3 regions of the Paenibacillus sp. FSL R10-2788 genome follow, and region 1 is predicted to be linked to each of the others. Evidence: riboswitches for the same ligand, from Rfam matches in the RefSeq annotation. Region 1 holds a riboswitch; each other region holds the start of a gene.
What was found. Region 1 has a riboswitch for cyclic di-AMP ahead of NSQ50_RS25900 (TrkH family potassium uptake protein). Riboswitches for the same ligand answer to the same signal wherever they lie in the genome.
Positions count from the first base shown of each region.

Region 1 (5,573 bases):
CCGAGATCGCCATAGCTGCTCCAGCAGAAGCGGATTTACAACAGGGTGAAGATACTCCTGAATCGGCTGAAGAGGCTGAGGCACGTGCGACGGCGGCGGAGGAAGCTGCGGCAGCAGGGATCGTGGATGCCGCTGGCGGTGCTTCCATTCTGCAGGAGTGGCTGGGCATTAAGGTGCTTGTGCCACAACGCGGTCTTAAGAAGCAGATGGTTGGCATGGCTTGTCAAAATGCAAGAGTGGCTATCGACGAGAAATTCCGGCTGATTGAACGGGATGAAGAGCGTACCTCTGGAGCAGCGATCAGCTTAGGCGAGAGCTTGGGGCTTGAACGCTTGAGCCGTATTGAGGCGTTTGATAACTCGAACATTCAGGGGACTAACCCGGTCTCTGCGATGGTTGTCTTCATTGATGGCAAGCCTGCACGAAAAGAGTATCGTAAATATAAGGTTCGTACGGTAGTGGGTGCGGATGATTATGGAACGATGCGCGAGGTCATTCGGCGGCGATATGAACGGGTGTTGAAGGAGAATCTTCCGATACCGGATCTTATCGTGGTCGATGGAGGGAAAGGGCAAATCTCCTCTGCTATTGATATTCTGGAGAATGAGCTGGGATTATTCATTCCGGTCTGCGGCCTTGTTAAGGATGATAAGCATAAGACGGCTCAGCTTTTGGTTGGAGATCCGCCAGAGCCTGTCGCGCTAGCCCGGGACAGTCAGGAATTTTACCTTTTGCAACGGATTCAGGATGAGGTCCATAGGTTCGCGATCACCTTCCACCGTGAACAGCGCGGGAAGTCCATGGTTACCTCCAAGCTGGATTCTATACCTGGTATAGGTGAGAAGCGCCGTAAAGCGCTGCTTAAGCATTTCGGATCGCTTAAGAAAATTAAAGAAGCCTCCGTGGATGATTTCCGTACACTTTCTATTGGAGAAAAGCTGGCAAGACAAATTCTTGATGCGCTCAAGGACGAAGAGCCAACCTCATAGCAATGATGACAAAAGAAAAAGGGTATCACAGCAGCGACTAAAGCTGCTATGATGCCCTTTTTTTAATTTGGTTATAGGATGTACACTATTTTATTTTCTTAAATCAAAGAAGAAGGCTCCACCGGCTTAGGTTTCTGTGGTGGATTAAATCGATAGACGATGTAAGCGACTATGAACGGCATAATAATCGCGAAGATACCCGCGCCTACATTTACGCTCTCCTTCATAAAGATCAGCGTAGCGCCCATCAGGATGCTGTCAAACACGACGTGGCTGAACATGACAGCAATAAATCCGTAACGAAGGAAAATATAACTGAACAGCAGCCCGATTACGGTCAGCTCAATCGGACGGGAGCTGATGGGATAGATCGGATATAACGTATGGCCAAACGCCCAAACCAGCGTGGTGATCAAGCAAGCGACGAAAGTGTTCCGGAACACCTTTTTCAGCATAGGGATTCCGAAAAAGCGATAAATGGCTTCCTCAGATAAACCAGCGAGCCATGCGACGATAGGCAGAAGCCAAGCATATCTCATGTTATAAGGAGACTGGGTGGCGTCTGTAGTAGACCAATTGTGCAAGGTAAACGATAATATGATGAACATAACCGTCTGCACCCCTAGCAGAACGAAAGCCCACATGTATCCAGCCCGGATACTATCCAACACATATTGTCCATAGCCGGGCTCTTTGGCGCGGGGCCAAGGGTTCATGCCTCCCTCTTTTCGCCATAGGCCATTGCCGCCCACTAAAGAGAAGTAAAGCAAGGAGGACATCAGCAGGCTGTATAAAGCATAAATGATAAACATAATGACAGAGGTAATCTGTGCTTCTAGCCCTTCGCCTGTTGATTCAGGCAGCATATTATAGGTGCTGATCATCATGATTACAAAATAGGCTGAGCTTAGGAATACCCCACGTTTAAAGGAAGTATGCTCTCTTCTAAGAATACTGTAGACGAGTGCCAGAATTCCTAAAATCAGTGTGGGTATACCGTAACCGAATAATGTCAGCTTTTCCGCTAAAGAGGTCTGTCCTTGTACGTAGGAGGTATGCCAAGCCGGTGCAGTGAATCCGGCATTAAAGCTGGAGACCTGCTCTCCACTGAAATCAAAATAATAGTGCAATAAGGATTCGCCGACCTGAACAGTGCTATCCGTATACACCAGCCCATGGCTTCCTGTATTCGATTCAATTTGTAGCTTGGCAGGATTTACTTCCCATTCCTGAAGCCAAGGACGAGCAAGATTCTCCTTCTGCGCTAGAGTGAGGTCAGCTCCCTTGTCCTCTTTTGCACCAACGGAAGCAATGCCAGCCCCCTCTTCGGAGGCAACTTTTGCAGCCTTTGAGAAAGCGACAATCTCGCCGGTATACATATTGAGGTCAACAATGATTTGCGGCTCTTGATCCGCTGACGGAGTAAGCGTTGCACGAAAGACATCAAAAGGATATTTTTGATCCAATTTTTTCTTGGTATAGTCCTCCACAAGCTTCTCGCGAGACATATAACCATAAAAGGAAGAGTCCGTCTCGTAAAGTACATTCCATTGATCGTTTGGTGCTTCGGTGTAATTGAGCTTTTGTTCTGCGAATAATACGGCTTGGTCACGGGCTTCTGCCTTGCTAATGACGGTGGTATCTTCCCCTGTAGAGCTGCTTAGCAGCGAAGGGGAAATCTGAAACATAATAAATAGAATAAGACCGATAATGCCCGAGATGATGAGCCTCTTGGAGAGGGCACGTTGCTGTAGGGGCTGGCCGACGGGATTCATGTAACGCCTCCTTGTTATGTACTGACAATATTATGTTCCATTATAGTATTAGTGCCTGGCTGGTTACAAAAAACATTATATGTTCTTTTTATGGGTAATAGAGATAGTATAGAATAGTCATGTGAATTTATACCATGAATTTTATCGTGTTCATTTGTGTACGAATGGTGAGAATCGGTGTAATTGCAGGGAAAACACGGAAAAGTGATGAGAAAAGGTACTCCATTTGATGCAGTCTCTTTAAACCGCATTTTTTCATGTGAATGAGCATTAATTGTGTCTTTGTGAATTCACTAAATAACGTATATAATTTGTATGCAATTGTATAGTAGCCGAATTTCTGGTGAAAACGGGGGAACCATAAGAAGTGATGAAAAGTGGAGTGTACAAGATAAATGGCACTTTCATCAGGGGTGAATTTCGTTCTAGGAACGAATAGGGCAGCCTGCACAGTCCGAATCCGACAGCTAACCTCGTAGGCTAATTTACTGCAGGAACCAAGTCAGCATTGGTTTTCCAGTGCTTTTTTTGTTGGAATTTTTGATAAGAAGGTGAGCAAAGTGGCTTCACAGTTTCGCAGGATTTCTGAATTTAAGTTTCTGAAGCTCTCGCCGCCGCAGATACTGGTGCTTGGTTTTGCATCGATTATTCTGATAGGGGCCTTGCTGCTTATGCTGCCCATCTCAAGCACAAGCGGGAATTCCGTAGAATTTATTGATGCATTATTTACTTCAACTTCGGCAACCTGTGTAACAGGGCTTGTTGTGCTGGATACCGGAACTTCGTTCACGATTTTTGGGAAAACCGTAATTATGATCCTGATCCAGATCGGCGGCTTAGGTTTTATGACCATGGCCACTCTATTTTCACTGGTGTTAAAGCGTAAAATATCTTTGCGGGACAGGCTAATCCTACAGGAAGCCATGAATCAAGGCTCTATGGAAGGAATTGTGCGGCTGATCCGAAGAGTCCTTATATATTCTCTTGTCATAGAAGGCTGTGCCGCTTTGCTGCTGTCTATTCGCTGGGCTTTTGATATGCCACTTGGAAAAGCGATTTATTTTGGCGTATTTCATGCGGTGTCTATGTTTAATAATGCGGGGTTCGATATTTTTGGGGATTTTCGCAGTTTAACTGATTATGTATATGATCCGCTTGTGAATATTATTGTGATGTTTCTGATTGTCTCCGGCGGGATTGGTTTTATTGTAATGTCAGATCTGGTGGAGTTTCGGGTAACCCGCAGGCTGTCTCTACATAGTAAAGTTGTCCTGTCCACCAGCACAGGGCTGATTCTGATCGGAGCTTTGGTTATTTTTATATTCGAGTTTACTAACACTCGTACCCTGGGTTCACTGAATTTTGGCGGTAAAATATTATCAGCCTTCTTTCAATCCGTGTCTCCCCGTACGGCTGGCGCGAACACAGTTGATATTGCTGGACTTCGGCAGGCTACACAATTTTTTATAGTGATTCTTATGTTTATTGGTGCTTCTCCAGGCTCAACGGGCGGCGGGATCAAGACAACAACCTTTACGATGATGATTGGTGCTGTTATTGCTATGCTGCGTGGACGGGAAGATGTTGTGTTGTTCCGTTATCGGCTGGCTCAAGAGCGCATCTACAAGGCATTAACGATCACACTGCTGGCTTTGTTGTTAATCGCCTCTGTGTCGATGATACTCTCCACAACTGAAGACAGTAATTTCTTGGCAATCTTGTTTGAGACGACCTCCGCCTTTGCTACGGTAGGACTGACTATGGGGCTAACTCCGGAACTGTCAGCGATCGGTAAGATTCTACTCTGTCTGACGATGTTTGCAGGTCGGCTAGGTCCACTAACCTTAGCGTATGCACTCGGTCCCAAACAGGGTAAACCATTGTATAAGTATCCGGAAGGTAAAATAATTATTGGATAGGAGTTAATTAGAAATGAAAGCACAGCAATTTGTAGTAATCGGCTTAGGTCGCTTCGGTTCAAGCCTGGCGCTTGAGCTGATGGAAATGGGCTACGAGGTGCTCGGCATTGACCACCATGAAGAACGCGTGGAGGAAATGAGCGATCAGCTGACGCATACGGTAGTAGCAGATGCTACAGATGAGGGAATTATGCGCTCGCTTGGTGTACGGAACTTTGATTGTGGGATTGTTGCGATTGGTGACAATATGGAGAGAAGCATTCTGGCGGCCATTTTGTTAAAGGAGATTGGAGTCAAGCAAGTGGTGGCTAAGGCAATCTCCATCCTTCATGGCCGCGCATTGTCGCGGCTGGGGGTTGATCGGGTTATTTTTCCGGAGCGGGATATGGGGATTCGTGTGGCACACCAGCTGGTGACGCCCAATTTGCTGGATTATATTGAACTGTCCAAGGATTATAAAATTGTCGAGCTGACCGTGCCATCCTGCATGAACGGCAGAAGCTTGTCCGATTTAAATACAAGAGCTAAATATGGCTGCAGCATTGTTGCCCTAAATAGGGAAAGCGGAATAATCGTCGCTCCAACTGCCCATGATTATTTAAGTGAAGGCGATGTTATGGTACTCATTGGTCCTAATGAAAGTATTGACCGTTTTGAGAGTGAAGTTGTGAACCAAGAATCATAGGAAAAGAAGCTGACTCAAAAGTAGTGAATTCTACTTGGGGGCAGCTTCTTTTTTATGGAGTAAAGAGTAGGAAAAGTAATGGATTTCACTATGCCATATGGCTATAGACCACGCGTAGTGTTCTAATATATTGGTTTGTGCGGTTGACGAGTTGTTAGGTGTGATATTCGTACGGCTGTAGTAGATGATTTGTGGTATCTGTGAC
Region 1 covers NZ_JBBOQA010000001.1:5,828,502-5,834,074, reverse strand. Annotated here, with positions in the region: gene uvrC (excinuclease ABC subunit UvrC) at 1-989, shown strand, start outside; gene NSQ50_RS25905 (CPBP family intramembrane glutamic endopeptidase) at 1,088-2,764, opposite strand; cyclic di-AMP (ydaO/yuaA leader) riboswitch at 3,085-3,262, shown strand; gene NSQ50_RS25900 (TrkH family potassium uptake protein) at 3,325-4,683, shown strand; gene NSQ50_RS25895 (potassium channel family protein) at 4,697-5,368, shown strand.

Region 2 (5,573 bases), 5.7 Mb from region 1:
AAGCTTTTTCTATATCGGATAACCCTTCTGGAGGCCCTATACTATTCAGTCAGTGCAGCTTTAAGCTCATCTGAGGATGCATTCCACCATGCTTCATTATGAGAGATCAGAAGGGATTTGAGCGCCGACTTCTCAATGGCTCCAAGCCCTGCCACATCGATCTTGCGTTTAAGAGCTGCATCCAGCTTATTGACATGCTCGGCAAGAATTTTCCATCCGCGGCGCGCTTCTGTATCAATCCACATTTCACAGGCTGTGATTCCACCATAAAATTGAGCTTCCAATGTACGGTCTACCGCTACCCATACCACCCAAACCTGTCTTCCATTCGGTACATCTTCACGATTCATGGAAAATTTAATTCCTTTTTCCACTTTGCTCTTGGCATGCATGGCACCGATATCAATAACCGCCACATCACCATCAATAATGACAGGTGAAACGTTGTTGAGATCTATAGAGCCTGCTCCAAAGCCTTTATGTTTACTTTTAGCGTTCACAATATTTAAGGCAATCTGTTTCTTGCCCTCCGGTTGTATGTTGTCCACGAGTGCACACCCTTCCTCTTACGAATAATTTAATTTTAGCTAATAATGCGGCGATTGCAAACATATACATCCCGTAGATGCTTGTCACGGGAGGAATCACACTATGAAGTCACTGTCATTAAAGTACATCATCTTTGCGACCCTGGCCATCCTCGCGCTGCTGGGAGGAGGAATATGGGCCTTTTCAGGGGATAGCTCTACAGCTTCTGTTACTAGCTTTGCTTCAAAAGAGGCCAAGTCCTCCAGCGGCACAGCGCCTGCAGCCGTACCACAGCAGGTATTGCCTGAGAGCGCGCCCGTCCCGGCAGAGGAGGCTTTAAGCCAGCGGGTAGTCGAGTATCACATTGATGTCCAGCTTGTTCCTGACACAGAAACCTTAAAAGCTTCTGAGACAGTAACCTGGACACACCCCGGAGTAAAGCCAGTAAGTGATTTATATTTTCACATGTATCCAAATGCATTTGCCTCATCAGATACCACCTTTATGAAGGAATCCGGGGGGACGCTCAGAGGCGACAGCATGCCTGAGAACGGCTTCGGAAATATGACGCTGACCGATCTGCGCACGACAGAAGGAACTTCGCTAATGCAAAGAGTGCAATATGTCCAACCTGATGACGGCAATATCAACGATAAGACGCTCCTAAAGGTACATCTTCCTCAGCCTGTTAATGGTGGGGAAAGTGTAACACTTAAGCTTCAGTATGAAGTCCAGCTGCCCAAAATCTTTGCTCGCATGGGTGCTTCAGGTAACTTCGTTATGGCTGGGCAATGGTTTCCTAAGCTTAGTGTATACGAGCCTAAGGGCACACGCGGAGTTAAAGAAGAAGGCTGGGACCTGCATCAGTATCACGGGACTTCTGAGTTTTACAGTGATTTTGGCATCTTTAATGTAACGATTGCCGTTCCTTCCAACTATACGGTGGCAGCGACCGGATTTCCTGTAAAAAATGCCAAGCTCAAACAAGATCAGAAAATATATCAGTTCTACGCCGATGATGTCCACGATTTCGCTTGGGCCGCATCCCCTGATTTTACAGTAGCAGAGGAAGCTTTCTCTACGCCGGAGGTGCCTGGAGTACGAATTAAGGTGTATCTCGACCCTCTGCACAAGGACTTACAAGAGCGTTACCTTCAAGCTGCCAAGGCTGCCCTGACCTACTTCAGCAAATGGTATGGCCCTTATCCCTACTCTACGCTGTCTATTATCGTCCCACCTAAGGAGGGAAACGGCGCGGGAGGAATGGAATATCCTACCCTTATTACAGCCTTTGGGGCCGCAGATTCTTCTCCAGATACCTCACTTGAAAGAACCGTCATTCATGAGATCGGCCATCAATACTTCTACGGTATGGTAGCCAGCAATGAATTCGAGGAGGCCTGGCTGGATGAAAGCTTTACTTCCTATGCCGAAGACAGACTTATGGAACAAGAATACGGTATCAAGTCTAATTTGCCTTTACAGGCCAGCCTGGTGACTATACCTGAGCCGTTAAATCTGGAAACGTGGAAATATGCAGGGGCTGATTCCTATAGCCGAAATGTTTATATCCGCGGCAAGCTTGTACTTAAAGATATCGAACGCCAGGTAGGTACCAAAGCAATGAACAACATCATGTCCTCCTACGCTCGTAAGTTCCGTTTCCAGCATCCCGCTACGTCAGATTTTCAGAAAGTCGTTGAGAAGGTAACCAAAAAATCATGGCAGGCCTATTTCGATGACTATATTTATGGTGATGGTGCGCCTGACTTCTCAGTAGATACGATTACTTTTAAAAAAAATAACAGCGGCGATGCTCAAAGCTACGAATCATTAGTGAAGATTTCAAACAAAGGGAGCCATTACGTTGATGTTCCCGTGAAATTCACATTCGCCGACAGCTCTTCGGTGCAGCGGGTCTGGAACGGTGATGGAGCAGAGACTACGTTTCAATTGTTAAGCGATAAGCCTCTTCTCTCTGCTGAGATTGACCCTGAGCAATCCATCTTATTGGAGAGCAAACATTTAAACAACTTTAGGCTGGCGGAAATAGAGCCCAAGACGCTCTCTCGCTGGACGTTAAGTGTAACTAAACTACTTGAAACCGTGCTCGGAACTCTTGTCTGGTGAGGTGAATGATTGTGAGAACATCGATAACCCGCGGCTGGCAAAGCATGAAGGAGCAATTTTATATTTTAATTCTGCTCTTCATCTACCGACTGCTCTGGGGCTACTTTATGTATGGTTTCATCCGATCTGCTATTATTCCAATTCTACTGCGCTATCCAGATAAAGACGCTGGCGGCAGCGGTATGGGCAGACTGTTGTATTATATCGAGGGACAGTTCAGCTTGAATACTGACCCTGCGATACGCACTTGGTTATGGATGCTTCTAGGACTTGTTGTCTTACGACTTCTGCTTTCTCCTTTCATAAGGGCAGGATTGCTGCATGAGCTGCACCAGGAGCGAAATGGCGAGCGCGGGCTGTTCTTTTTCCCCGGCATGAAGATCTATGGACTACCTGTCTTAGTCTTTAGCCTAATCGAATGGGTGATGACCCTGCTGCCGCTTTACTGGCTTGCTCCCAAAATGTACGGGCTGTTCTTATCCTCTTTGTTTAACTACACTTTGTTACTTCATTTAGTACCATACGTATTGGCATGGCTTATATATATTTTTATCGTGCGCCTGTTTCTTCTATATATGCAGTTTGGTTACACCGGCGGTACAGGAATGTTCTCCTCACTGTTCATCTGCTTGCGGTCACTGATTCCTGCTATAGGTGTTTCCATTGTACTTGGTGCGGGAGGCTTGCTCTTATTGCTAGTGTGCGGACTGACGGGTCTGTTCTGTCCCGGCCTGCCGGCACTTATAATACGGCAAATCTCACCACTACCTTCTACGCTCTTAAAAATGTGGGGAATTTCTGCACAATATCATCTATGGCGTAACAAAGCATTTCCACAATAAATTAACCTTATTTGACATAATAAAAAGGTCCCAATTCCTGTATTCAGGAGCTGGGACTTTTTCTCATTACGGATAACTTAAGAGTATTTGCAAAATCGTAAAAGCTCTGTTACAATAAGTCCTGTGCTATTAGTAACAATTTTGTAATCAATTGAAACGATTCCTACATAACTAAATGTATTTATCGTAAGTGTAACTGTCGAAACGTCATTCTCTTGGTGCTTAACACGCCTAATTCCTTTGCACCGGGAAGTGGGGGAACCATATTTTGGGTGAATTGATCTCGCTTTACAGGGATCATAGGGAATCTTCTACCGAACCCTTAAGCTAACCTCGCAGGCCTTGGAAGGAGTACATCTTTTGAAAAGACATAATTTAAGAAAAAAATGCGTCGCTGCGGCGCTAGGACTTGTAATGGCATTATCTATTGGTGGAGGAAGCGCCTTTGCTGACTCTAAGATGGACACTGTAATCTCAAAGACTATTGGAGTTGCCTATAAAACCGGAGGTACAAGCACTGCCGGATTTGATTGCTCTGGATTTACAAAATATGTATTTAAGAATGTGGGTCTTACTTTACCTCGTACATCAAAAGCTCAATATAGCGTTGGAACTGCTGTATCCAAAAGCAATCTGCGTTCTGGTGATCTAGTGTTCTTTAACACACTTGGCAATGGAGTATCCCATGTCGGCATTTATGTTGGAAACGGAAAATTCGCACAATCGTCCTCTTCGCGTGGAGTGACCATCACTTCACTCAGTCAGGCCTACTGGGCCAATCGTTATGTTGGCGCTAAAAGAGTAATGAGTACTTCAGCTTATCAAGCTGTAGCCTTCGATTGAAACCTTCCTCACAACTATAACCTCATAATTACAACTATATGAACCTGAATCTGATTATGCCCGTAATCAAATTCGGGTTTTTCTTTTTCCATAATATATTTTTACACTATTAGAGCCCGATTGAAACACGTTTATTTGATAAAAATTGCAATTATATTAAAAATTAGGTCATTATTAACGCTTACATATGCCTTTCTACCGTAAAAATGCCAATTTTTCTGCATTAATATGTTAAAAACGATTGCCAAGCGGCTTTCTGTTTGTTACAATTAGCGCAGTGAGATTTTAGTAACATTTTTGTAATCATTAAGTTGTTATTTACAAAGGTTTTGTCATGTATTGATTACAAGCTAATCCTAATCAACAGTATGAGCCGAGTTTCCTAACTATTAGGAAAACGGGGGAACCAACTTTGGGTGAATTGACCTCCATTATATAGAGGGGTCATAGGGGACCTTCAACCGAACCCTTAAGCTAACCTCGTAGGCATTTGGAAGGGGTATACACTTTTGAAGAAGAAGTTAGCAGCAGCAGTACTAAGCTTTTCCATCATCCTCACCATCGGAGCAGGAAGCGCTTTCGCAGATTCCAAAATGGATAAAGTGATTGACAAGGCCATCGGTACTAAATACGTATCCGGCGGTATATCCACTAACGGATTTGATTGCTCCGGATTTACAATGTATGTGTTTGATAAGATTGGCATTAACCTTCCACACCAATCAGGTTCCCAATATCAAATGGGCACAGCAATCTCCCGTGATGATATAAGAGCCGGAGATCTTGTATTCTTCAATACAAGTGGCAAAGGTGTCTCCCATGTCGGCATTTATGTCGGTGAAGGTAAGTTCGCACACGCTTCTACCTCACGCGGTGTTACGATTAGCTCTCTGAGTGATAGCTACTACGTGAAACGCTACGTTGGTGCTAAGCGCATTATGAGCACAGACGCTTACCAATCGGTTGCTGCTGAATCGGAAGACAATGATGATGTTCAATAAGTAACGTACATAGGCTCTTTTCCAAGGTAACTCTTGGAGGAGAGCTTGTTTTTTTGTCTTATTACTTATTTACCCCTCTCATAATTTGTAAAACATTCCTCTCATATAAAGTTTCTGAGTCGAACCTCCCCCATTTTGTATATAATTAGTAATATAGCAATGTCCTCGTGAAAGGAGATCGTTGACTTTATGATAAATCCCTCGGTAACTTTTCATGTAGTTCCTATGG
Region 2 covers NZ_JBBOQA010000001.1:113,047-118,619, reverse strand. Annotated here, with positions in the region: gene NSQ50_RS00560 (YwhD family protein) at 42-548, opposite strand; gene NSQ50_RS00555 (M1 family metallopeptidase) at 652-2,658, shown strand; gene NSQ50_RS00550 (hypothetical protein) at 2,670-3,500, shown strand; cyclic di-AMP (ydaO/yuaA leader) riboswitch at 3,719-3,857, shown strand; gene NSQ50_RS00545 (C40 family peptidase) at 3,915-4,343, shown strand; cyclic di-AMP (ydaO/yuaA leader) riboswitch at 4,705-4,847, shown strand; gene NSQ50_RS00540 (C40 family peptidase) at 4,853-5,344, shown strand; gene NSQ50_RS00535 (GNAT family N-acetyltransferase) at 5,534-5,573, shown strand, end outside.
Region 2: linked by a shared signal. The riboswitch ahead of NSQ50_RS00545 (C40 family peptidase) and the one ahead of NSQ50_RS25900 (TrkH family potassium uptake protein) in region 1 are both predicted to bind cyclic di-AMP.

Region 3 (5,573 bases), 5.2 Mb from region 1:
CATAATGCGACTGTATTGGCTGATTTTGATCTCGATTTAGGCCAGCTCAATATTAACTTGCTGCTCTATGGATTTGTCTTGTACGTATTAGGTTACTTCCTCTATGCCTTGATGTATGCGGCTGTAGGTTCGATTGTCAGCCGTACGGAGGATCTCGGTCAGGCGGTAATGCCAATCATGATGTTAGGCTTCGTAGCGTTCTATGTTCCACTGTTCAGTATCTCCAATGCAGATACTCTAGTGGTTAAGATAGCGAGTTATGTACCTTTCACTTCACCATTGACGATGCTGCTCCGAATTGGTGTCGGTGAGGTGGCGATCTGGCAAGTCATTGTATCGCTGCTGATCCTGCTTGTGACTACCTTCATCTTCGGATGGCTGGCAGCCAAGATCTATCGTACCGGCGTACTGATGTACGGCAAACGCCCAAGTATTAAAGAAATCAGAAAAGCAATGAAAGCATACAAGATCTAAGAAGGCCCCATATAACTTTTAAGGAGTGCTAATGATGTCTACAAGCGAACAATATACCATTATGCTTTTAATGAGTTCGGTATCACTGGCTTCGGTTAGTAGAATGCTTCCGGATGGCTCCACTTTTATGGATTTCGTTCAAGGCGTATTGACCGGTGTTGCTATAGTGGGGATGTTGGCAGGATTGTGGATGTACAGTAAGGCGCGTAAGAGTAAGGCACAATAGTAGGTACTGAATTTTCGGGGGGGATCCTAACAGCCATTTATGGTTGCTGGGATATCCCCGTTTTTGCGTTGGCAATCTCTTTGTATACGAGCTGATATAGCTAACGGACCCAGCAACACTTAAATGCAACAATCATCGAGATTTGGCAAGATATCGGACACAATAGTCGCTATTGGCATGAAAAACGGTGAATTAGTAGCTCTTTTAACCAAATAGTTGCACTGGAGTCCGATACTATGCTCAAAAGGCGATAAACGTGCAAATAATGTCATCTGGGTCCGTAAGCCTTGCCTTGGTGGAAGATGATTAGGGCCTGCTTGAAGACGATCCGAGACGCTCATCGCTCGGGATTTCTACTGGAGTCCGAACGCCGGCCAAATTTGAGGAAAAGCTTCAATTAAAGGCTCCTGAGTCCGTTAGATGCTTCATGCGCTTAAAGATCGTCTGAATTCTAGTCAGTGACTAAATTATAGAAAGATTTGCGCTCGTTCGTATATCCGCTTGGTCGGTCATCTGCTCCCGTACAGCTCTAAGCTGTGCTTTCAGTGCAGGAACACTTTTTTGCAGAATAATGCTTATTTGAGAAAGAGGCAGCTTTAAGCCGTACCACAATACCTTCACAAGCTGTTCCTCCCAAGGTAATCCCTTAGCCGATAGAAGAGAGCGCCGGGCAAAAGAATCAGCACACTGGCGAATACAAGTGCGGTAAGCGTGGATAGAGAATAACTGAGGGTCGAAGTTATCCTGACGATATATTTTATGAAGCTCTGTGAAGGTGCGGATAGTAACCTTGTCTGCCTCATTAGATTGTTCTAATAACATGGAACTGAGTACGTAGACTTCATTAGTATACTTTTGAACACACTCTGCAAATTTAGCACTGTAGGTGGACACGGGAGGTAAGGGGTCAGGCATGGTGAACACGATCCTTTCAGAATGAGAGATTTGCTTGAATCTATAATATAGAAAAGTAAGAGATGGATTTATTGATAAGATCGGCGGTGTCTGGTTCCGGGCAACTGTGTTTCTGCTGGGAGGCAGTGGATAAAGCTTTGGAAGGTTTGTAGTAGAGCCGTTCACTTCTGGAATTGCTCCCCCCAGCTGCAACACTGTACAGACGCCCTTGCTGAATATGCCCTGCCAAGGATTTACCCTGGAGCTTGGCCTTTAAATCCTGCAAAGCACCCTGAACTAGCTCAAGCTTAACCTGCTCCCAATCTGAACCTTCGCGGCGGACCTTATCCAGCGCTTCCTCAAGACGGCAATGACAGATAGCCCGTAAAAAAAGAACTCCATTTAATGAGATCGAAATTTTTGGTGTTGGCAGAGATTAGACAAGCCCCCCAACTGCAACCTCCCTTACAGGTGAGCTTCAGAATACCATAACGGCAGCCTTCAGCCCCTTCCATTCCATAGTGAATAGGCTCGGGTTCATCCAATACAAATACTTCAATGCGGGATAGTCTGCGCTGGTCCATAGTAGGGTTCCTCCTTAGATTTCCAAAAGCTTTAAGTCTACATGATGAGTGACACTAGCCTTTTCTACACAGGCGAGCATTTCCATTTTATTCTCACAGACTGCGGTATGCTCTAGCCATAGTCGGAACTTCTCTTTCCGTATAACAGATAGATGTAAGGGAAAGGTGCTGCGGGATCTCAAGACATACCAACCGGCGCTTACATCTTTCCAAGGCTCCTTGAAGGCTGTAAACCACGGGAGTTTTTGATGCGATGACCAATCCTGCTGCTGTTGTTGTTCTCGAATTTTTTTATATATTTCATATACAATCTTAGAGTCTAAACAGTCTTTACAAGAAGAAGGTGTACTGAATTGGCGAAGGGCTTGGATCTGGTTCTGGCCAAATGCATAACCTACAATGTACCTGTGATTATTTTCTTCGAACCACAAGGCCCCGAAACAAACGTAATTTAGACTTATCGGCTCAAGCAGCCCTTGATGTATCCCTAAATAATAGTGCTTCAAAACATTCACCCCATCCAGCGTGCTATCACCTAATAGGCTCAGGTAACGCAAAAACCGCAGCAAGAGGAGGACCTCTGCTGCGGTTTTGGATTACAGGCAGATATACCTGGGCCAAAGCGTGGCGGATCAAGGGTCTCTCTCTTTACGCTTACGAGGTTAGCTGTCGGATTCGGACGGTGAGAGTCGCCCTACCTATTGAGACTTACGCAGTCTCCTTTGGATTCACCCCAAGTAGGCCAGGTGGCCTGATGGTTCCCCCGTTCCCTGCGAATGCAGGAACTCAGCGTTGATTGTTTTTCATGAATTAGATTCAACCCGAATCATACTCTTTTCAAGATTTTCTGTAAAAAACGGAAAATGTTCTTTTAGAGCGATTTTAACCATATCCTGCCGACTACGACTGAAAAACGAGGTAAATAGGTATTTATGGCGTGTTATCGCGCCTCTTTCTCGCTCAACCTCAGCTTCTTGCGTTTCAACCTATAAAGGGAATTTGCAGTATTTTCGCTCTAAAAAGGTGAATAAAATCACATGGGTTATAGATAGCGATTAAACGCTCGAAACTCGAGTAAACAAGAGATATAGAGAGATTAGATATCAAGTAAGCGCTATCTAATGGGAAAATAGTTTTTAATTTGCATTATTTTGGCATCATTCAGGTTTTACAAGTCTTCGTGCATAAGAGTATGATTACTCCTGTTTCAACGACAATCGAATATTTGATCCGCTTAATTTCCGATAAGGAAAGCGGGGGAACCAACAATCGGCAGCCGATGTGAGAGTCGGAAGCTGATTATGGGGTGAATCCTGTAGAGGGTGCGAGTGAGCTCGCATCTATACAGGTAGGGCGACTCTCACCGCCCGAATCCGACAGCTAACCTCGTAAGCGTATGGAGAGAGGATGAGTGCAATGTGACCGCTAGCGAGCCACAGAGGAGATCCTTTGTGGCTTTTTGCTGTGCTCTTAGAAGCAAAGCATTTATGGAGGCCTCCCCCAAGAGGTCGCTAAATTCATCATTAGCGGTATTTGTAAGGCAGCGTCTAATGACGTGACACAACCGAGCTTTAGGTTGTGCCCGAAAATGACGATAGGTCAACATCCTTTCGGAGATTTTCGTTGCCTCCTTGTTGTAAATGAGCAGGAGGAGAAAAAAGAGATGACGGATCAGAATGAATATGTGCTTGTATGTGCGCCTACAAAGGCGGGAGAACATTTCATTAAACTTCTGAAGTTCAGGGGTATTAAGATGGCGGGATTAACCAACAATCTGGCTGAGAAAGCTTTACTAGAGGAGCTCGGAATCGAGCAGGTTATTCTAGTGGATACCCGCCATCAGAGCACTTGGTTTCGCCCATCGTTCCCGGTAGGCAGGGTATATCTGTTTGAGAGCAGCTTTCCGCTTTGCTGCCGCTATATTCAGATGTGCCGTACCTGGACGACACAGCCAATTTTTGTGATTACAAGTTCTATAAATCCTAGATTGGTCTATAAAAGACTTGGTGCGAGCTATGTAATCTATTCCCATAGTGGTGATGCTGATTTTCTAATCGATAGATCACCTCATCAAGGATAATGGAAGGAGTGCGGAAGATATGATGGATCTGTATATGGTGGCTTCGTTAGCTGTAATTTACGGGTTATTTTATGGCTTTATGCGCTGGTGCGCAGGTGTAGTTGAGGATACGGGGAGGGATAAGCTGTGATTCTAGTAATCGCTGTTACCCTACTGTTGTTTATATATCTGGTTTACGCGTTGATTCATCCTGAGAAATTTTAAGGAGGGGCATTCATGGGCATTTTGCAAATAGTCGTCGTAATTGTAATTCTCATCTTGCTGGTCAAGCCGATGGGAACGTATTTATATCATGTATTTTCTAACGAACCGAATCGTACGCATCGCTGGTTTGCAGGCACAGAGAAAGGTATTTATAAGCTGATCGGCCTGAAAAAACGGGACGGAATGTCCTGGAAGAAGTATGCACTCAGCTTTGTTTTAACTAATATCGTACTGGTTGCTTTCAGTTATATTTTTCTAAGATTACAGCGGGGATTGCCGCTGAACCCGAATGGAATTGCCGATATGGAACAGACGCTTTCATTTAATACGGTGATCAGCTTTATGACCAATACGAACCTGCAGCATTATAGCGGGGAGACGGGATTATCGTATTTTTCACAAATGGCAGTCATTACGATGATGATGTTCACGTCTGCAGCGAGCGGATTTTCTGTTGCGGTTGCTTTTGTCAGAGGGATTACAGGACAGAAATCAGTCGGGAACTTTTTCGAGGACTTCGTAAAAGCACATATTCGTGTATTCATTCCATTAGCTCTGCTAGTTTCATTGGTGCTGGTAGGATTGCATGTGCCACAAACGCTCAAGCCATCGCTTGAGGTCACTACACTTGAAGGGCAGACGCAACAAATCGCTATCGGTCCAGTCGCTTCTTTGGAATCAATTAAACACTTAGGTACGAATGGTGGCGGCTTCTTCGGAGCCAATTCAGCACATCCTTTTGAGAACCCTAATCCACTTACGAACGTTCTGGAGATTCTCTCTATGTGGATGCTGCCAGCCTCTTTGCCATATATGTACGGATTGTTCGCTAAGAACAAACGTCAGGGCTGGGTGATTTTCACAGCAATGATGACCTTGTTCGTACTACTGCTGGGATTGAATTATTATGCGGAAACCAAAGGCAATCCAGCTATCAATACGCTGGGGATCGAGTCTTCGCAAGGCAGCATGGAAGGTAAAGAGGTACGTTTTGGGATCCCGCAATCTTCGTTGTTCACTTCGGTAACAACGGCAGCTACGACAGGTAGTGTTAACAATATGCATGATACGCTGACACCGCTGGGTGGCATTACCCCTCTGGCCCTAATGA
Region 3 covers NZ_JBBOQA010000001.1:590,588-596,160, forward strand. Annotated here, with positions in the region: gene NSQ50_RS02635 (ABC transporter permease) at 1-474, shown strand, start outside; gene NSQ50_RS02640 (hypothetical protein) at 506-700, shown strand; gene NSQ50_RS02645 (hypothetical protein) at 1,163-1,810, opposite strand; gene NSQ50_RS02650 (hypothetical protein) at 1,954-2,178, opposite strand; gene NSQ50_RS02655 (hypothetical protein) at 2,193-2,747, opposite strand; cyclic di-AMP (ydaO/yuaA leader) riboswitch at 2,816-2,980, opposite strand; cyclic di-AMP (ydaO/yuaA leader) riboswitch at 3,400-3,589, shown strand; gene NSQ50_RS02660 (hypothetical protein) at 3,767-4,258, shown strand; gene kdpF (K(+)-transporting ATPase subunit F) at 4,385-4,462, shown strand; gene kdpA (potassium-transporting ATPase subunit KdpA) at 4,475-5,573, shown strand, end outside.
Region 3: linked by a shared signal. The riboswitch ahead of NSQ50_RS02655 (hypothetical protein) and the one ahead of NSQ50_RS25900 (TrkH family potassium uptake protein) in region 1 are both predicted to bind cyclic di-AMP.